Marinomonas mediterranea MMB-1: one gene and its partner. The protein of the gene in region 1 interacts with the protein of each later gene in a pairwise test. Links are inferred from orthologs where the notes say so. Each region holds a gene or a part of one and is shown on either strand. Other genes may lie near its edges.

What was found. Proteins that work in one complex are often made in the same cells at the same time.
Region 2: the proteins of topA (region 1) and MARME_RS15170 interact in binary tests that used the Escherichia coli proteins (3 or more experiments, as listed by UniProt). The link is inferred for Marinomonas mediterranea MMB-1 from one-to-one orthologs.

The regions. Positions count from the first base shown.
Region 1 is NC_015276.1:2,472,607-2,475,782, reverse strand. It holds topA (type I DNA topoisomerase), read left to right. Parts: upstream 1-345; coding sequence 346-2,976; downstream 2,977-3,176. Other genes in the region: MARME_RS11295 (DUF6586 family protein), read left to right, coding at 2,973-3,176; MARME_RS11305 (hypothetical protein), read right to left, coding at 1-158. UniProt on the Escherichia coli protein: Releases the supercoiling and torsional tension of DNA, which is introduced during the DNA replication and transcription, by transiently cleaving and rejoining one strand of the DNA duplex.
Region 2 is NC_015276.1:3,309,957-3,312,896, reverse strand. It holds MARME_RS15170 (YigZ family protein), read right to left. Parts: upstream 1,808-2,940; coding sequence 1,193-1,807; downstream 1-1,192. Other genes in the region: MARME_RS15165 (DNA recombination protein RmuC), read left to right, coding at 1,916-2,940; rapA (RNA polymerase-associated protein RapA), read right to left, coding at 1-1,025.

The sequences.
Region 1 (3,176 bases):
TGCTGTTCGACACGCTCAGCTCTATTTGATAGCTGAAGCTGTTTAAATTTGCGTTCGGTGGCTTCTTTTTCTTTTTGTTGGGCTCTTGTGCCAACGACAACGGAGATGATGACAATGATAAAAAGGATCGCAATTGTTAAAATTTGGAGTGTTGCCATGATTGTCCTTGGGTTATTAATTAAGTAAGGTAAAAGCAAATACGTTACTTATTACGATAAATATGCGAAACAATACCTTGATAGCTTGTCATATAAAAGGTGTTTGCTTAATATCTGCGCCCCGAAACACTATTCTGCATACATGCGCAGCTTTTTCGACGTTTTAATATAAGGCTCAAACAGTTCAATGGGAAAATCACTGGTTATCGTGGAGTCGCCTGCAAAGGCCAAAACCATCAACAAATACTTGGGTAACGACTATGTTGTTAAGTCAAGTGTAGGTCATATCCGTGACCTACCAACTGGCACGACCTCTAAATCGACGCCTCAAGAGCGAGCAAAACAGGCTGCGCTTACTCGAAAAATGAGTCCTGAAGAAAAAGCGGAATACAAAAGTAAAAAATCACGCCAACAGCTTATCGCGAGAATGGGCGTTGACCCAGAAAATAACTGGGAGGCGCACTATGAAGTTTTACCCGGTAAAGAAAAGGTCGTAGACGAACTTAAACGTCTTGCTAAAAACGCTGACACAATCTATCTCGCGACCGATTTGGACCGCGAAGGGGAAGCGATAGCTTGGCACTTACGTGAAGCGATTGGCGGTGACGAAGCTCGCTACAAGCGAGTGGTCTTTAACGAGATTACAAAGAATGCTATTAAATCGGCGTTTGATGAACCGTCTGATTTGGATATGAATCGAGTTAACGCTCAGCAGGCTCGACGTTTCTTGGACCGCGTCGTTGGCTTTATGGTGTCACCGCTACTTTGGTCTAAGGTCGCACGTGGCTTGTCAGCGGGTCGAGTACAATCGGTTGCCGTAAGGTTAATCGTAGAGCGTGAAAAAGACATTCGTGCGTTTAACCCTGAAGAATTTTGGGAGTTAGATGCACTACTGGCTACCGCGTCGAAAGAACAAGTTAAATTCGAAACGCTAAAATACCTAGGTAAAGAATATCGACCCACGTCACAGATTGAATCTGATGAGCATGTGGCGCGTATTCAAAACTCAGGGTTTGTTGTCAGTAACCGTGAAGATAAGCCTACGCGCTCTAAACCTTCTGCGCCGTTTATCACATCGACATTGCAGCAAGCGGCCAGTACACGATTAAGCTTTGGCGTAAAAAAGACAATGATGCTGGCGCAGCGTCTTTACGAAGGTGGTTATATTACCTATATGCGTACTGACTCGACCAACTTAAGTAATGAAGCTGTGGAAGCGTTGCGTGATTTTGTTGGTGAAAAGTATGGTGAAGCATATTTGCCCAAAGAACCTATTCGTTATTCTAGCAAGGAAGGCGCTCAGGAGGCTCATGAGGCAATTCGTCCGTCTGATGTGACTGTGACGCAGAATATGCTTCAAGGGATGGATAACGACGCTCACAGGCTTTATGAATTGATTCGCAATCAGTTTATTGCGTGTCAAATGACACCAGCTGAATACACGTCAACAAGTATTACGGTTACAGCAGGTGATTACGAACTGAAAGCGCGTGGTCGAATCTTACGCTTTGATGGTTATACCCGTGTTCTAACACCTGTAGGAAAGAAAGCAGAAGACATGATTCTGCCTGATATTCAAAAAGGCGATACACTGGGTTTAAATGAGTTGTTGCCCGAGCAGCACTTTACTAGACCACCTGCGCGCTACAGTGAAGCAAGCTTGGTTAAAGAACTTGAAAAGCGAGGGATTGGCCGTCCGTCAACGTACGCCTCAATCATTTCGACCATTCAAGATCGAGGGTATGTGCGTGTTGATAATCGTCGTTTCTATGCTGAAAAAATGGGCGATATCGTAACGGAACGACTTGTTGGCAGCTTTTCACAGCTAATGAATTTTAGTTTTACCGCTCAAATGGAAGAGCAGTTGGATGAAATTGCCCAAGGCGAAGACGATTGGATTAGAACGCTGGATGCATTTTACGCTGATTTCAGCAATACGCTGACAAAAGCTGAACACCCAGAAGAAGGTATGCTGCAAAACCAGCCAACACCGACCGATGTAGAATGCCCGAAATGTGGTCGTCCAATGCAGATACGTACTGCAGCCACCGGCGTGTTTTTGTCCTGTTCTGGCTATGCGCTTCCGCCAAAAGAACGTTGTAAAGCGACGATTAACCTTGTTAGCGGTGACGAAGCGGTTGCGGTGGACGATGATGAGGGTGAATCTAAAGCACTTATTAATAAGAAGCGCTGTAAGATTTGTGATTCGGCAATGGACAGCTATCTGATGGATGAAACTCGCAAGCTTCATGTTTGTGGTAACAATCCAAGTTGTTCGGGATACGAAGTCGAAAAAGGCGCTTTTAAAATTAAGGGTTATGATGGCCCCGTTATTGAGTGTGATAAATGTTCCTCTGAAATGCAGCTAAAAACAGGTCGTTTTGGCAAGTACTTTGGTTGTACAAACGAAGAATGTAAAAACACTCGGAAGTTATTGAAAAACGGTGAAGCGGCGCCACCAAAAATGGACCCTGTTGCGATGCCGGATTTAGCTTGTCAAAAAGTGGAAGACCACTATGTGTTAAGAGATGGTGCAACGGGCCTATTCTTAGCGGCTAGCCAATTCCCACGTAAGCGGGAAACGCGTGCACCACTTGTATCAGAGTTGATCCCTTATATGGATCAGATTGATCCTAAATATCATTTCTTCTCTGATGCGCCAGTTATGGATAACGAAGGACGCCCAACTGTGATTCGATACAGCCGTAAGACGAAAGAGCAATATGTCATGACAGAAGAGAATGGCAAGCCGACTGGTTGGAAAGCATTCCATCAAAATGGTAAATGGGTTGTTGAAGAAGGCAAGAAAAAGAAATGAGCCCTCTTAACCCAGCAAGCCTAACGAATCAGCGATTAGACAGCGCACGACGACTTATCAGTGAGATTAAGTCGTCTGACGGAGATTGGTTCACCCAAGGTCACGAACCGACCGTAACTTTTCTTCTTCGTAGTGCGTTGAATGGTTTGCTTCAAGAGGTCAAGATAGCCTATGGTTTAACGGCTGATTTGACAGTAGAA
Region 2 (2,940 bases), 840 kb from region 1 along the record:
GCTTTGAATTCACCCTGTTGTGCTTGATAAGCCTCGAAGTCGTGATAACGATCAGGGTCAATAAGCTGAAGACGAGAGAAGTGCTCTCTTTCACCTGTTTGTTCAGGCGTGGCACTCAATAGCAGTAAAGACTCGGTATTCGCTGCCAATCGCGCAACAAGTTGATAGCCAATGCTTGGTGTTTCTGGGTCCCATGACAAGTGGTGTGCTTCGTCGACAATAACAATGTCCCACTCTGACGCGATCATATGCTGGGCGGCTTTACCGTGTTGGCAAACAAAATCGATCGGCGCTATAACAAAGGGTTGTTGGTCGAATGGGTTATCGTCGCCTTCCATAAAGTCTTCGTAAACAGACTCGTTGATCAAGGAGAAAGGCTGGTGAAAGCGACGTAACATTTCGACGAGCCATTGGTGCTGTAGGTTTGTCGGCGTTAAGATCAGCGCGCGTTTACTTAGCCCATTCATGACTCGGTGGTGTAGGATCAATCCTGCTTCGAGTGTTTTCCCCATACCCACCTCATCACACAATAGAGCGCGAGAGCGTGGGCGGTTAGCGATGTCGTGAGCGAGGTAAATTTGATGCGGCAGTAATTCTGCCTTTAACCCCATTAAACCTCGAACAGGAGAAGCGGCAAGTAATGCTTGATGCTCTAAGGTTTTTCTACGTAAGTCGAACCACATGCGACGGGCGGGAGATAGCGCCAGAATAGAGTCGAGTTCGTTCTTGTCGTTTCTGGGGAACGAAATTTCAGATTCGTCTAACCACTCGGAGCCGACTTTATAGAACATTAAGTTCTCGACTTCTTTTATCTCGCTTACTGTGAAGGCTTCGTTTTCAAACAGTAGTTGATCACCTGTGGTGAGTGTTCGGCGTACTAAACTGGTTTGGGAAACGGAGTAATTACGTTCAATTTCAGAATCTGAGAAGAACAGAGTAAAGGATTTGCTTTGAGTTTCAATGATGGTGCCGACACCCAGATCAGGTTCGTTTCGGCTACTCCAGCGTTGTCCAGTTTGATACATAATTCGTTTTCCAATTTTACTTAAATGTCGCTATTAAAGGGTGTTGATCTATTTATGCCTGAAGTTTGAAGAATAGGTTAACTTCAGTACTTTTCAATTTGCTTCATGTTCAACCGTAGTCTATTACTTCACTGCTTATTGGTTTTATCTATATTTTTTTGCTTTGGTTAGTCTTCGGGGCTAATGAATTCAATGCTGCCCTGACAAAGGTCAACTAAACTTTTTTTGTGATCGCTCCAAGTTCGTTCAATGACCGCAAGTGAGAGTTCAATGTGTTCGTTGTATTGCTTTTCGTTAATCTCAATGTCGCTATTTTCTAGCCAATACTCCACTTTACCAAGCAACGCGTATGCGATTTTGATTGTGATGTTGACTCGTGGATAAACCTGTTCATATTCGACTTGTGTTAAGGCTTGTTGAACGGCTTGACTGTATGCACGGACTAATCCACCTGCTCCTAACTTGATGCCACCAAAATAACGAGTGACAACCACTGTGATCTCACCAAAATCAGAGTGCTGTAAGACATTGAGCATGGGTTTTCCTGCTGTTCCTTTTGGTTCTCCATCATCACTTTGATCCCAAAGATGGGCGTTGTTGGGTAAGCCCGCAACAAATGCCCAACAGTTGTGGTTAGCGTCAGGATGGCGCACGCGCAGTTCGTTAATGAAGCGTTTGGCTTCGTCACGGCCTTTTGTCCGCTTTATAGTCGTAATGAACTGACTATTTTTGATCTCTAGGTCGAAGCGTTGCTCGTGAGTTGGGCTTAGGTAGTAATCCATGTAAACTTCATTTAACGTTTTGTTTTTAAAAACACTTTTTATGCTGCATGGGAATCACGGGATTCCGATGTTGTGCAAGGTGTTCATTTTAAGGTGGATTAAAGCTTTATGTCAGATTGGGCTCTTCAATCGTCAAGTTGGGTGCTAATAGGTGTTGCTATAAGTGTGCTTGTTACATCACTCATAGCGATGCTTATTGTACAGCGTATACGGCGTCAGTGGCAGCTTGACAGCGAAAAAAATAGGGATGAACTGTCTAATAAAACACTACTTTTGAATCAGGCTCGTGAGCAAATCCACATTCTTGAAAAAGAGTCGCTAACCCTTGAGCAGCAATTTGCCGCTGCGCAAACGATTTGGCAAGAAAAAGAACAGTTTTATCAAGAGCAGAAAAAACAGAATGAGCTGCAGTTTCGTCAAATGGCCAATGACATTATGCGACAGCAAGGTGAGCATCTCGCCAAAGAAAATGAGCGGCAGTTGGGGTCACTACTAAATCCTCTCGGAAGCCAGATTCAAAAATTTCAGGAAAAAGTCGAAAAAAGTTATGAGGAGGAAGCGCGAGAGCGCTTTTCACTTGTTCGAGAGATTCGAAACTTACAACAGCTGAATCAAAAAATCAGTGATGATGCTTTGTCACTTACCCAAGCATTGAAAGGTCAAAATAAAATTCAAGGCGGATGGGGAGAAGTTATTTTAGAGCGTATCTTAGAGCGCTCTGGTTTAGAGAAAGGGCGTGAATACGAGGTTCAGGTTTCCGCACAAAATGAAGAGGGCCGAAGGCTTCAGCCAGATGTTGTGATATATCTCCCTGAGGGAAAGCAGGTTATCGTTGACTCTAAGATGGTATTGGTGAGTTACCTCGCCTATGTTGAGGCGGAGACGGATGAGGAGAGGCAGGCGGCACTTAAACTGCATTTAGAGGCAGTTAAACGTCATATGAAAGAGTTGAGTGCCAAGTCATATCATGATCTACCTGGTGTAAGCTCAGTGGATTTTGTATTGATGTTTATCCCTATTGAGGCGGCATTCGGTCTCGCGTTACAAGCTGATAATGGTTTGTTCGGAGAAGCGTTTGAGCACAACATTATTATCGTGGGGCCATCGAATCTGTTAGCGACACTACGTACTGT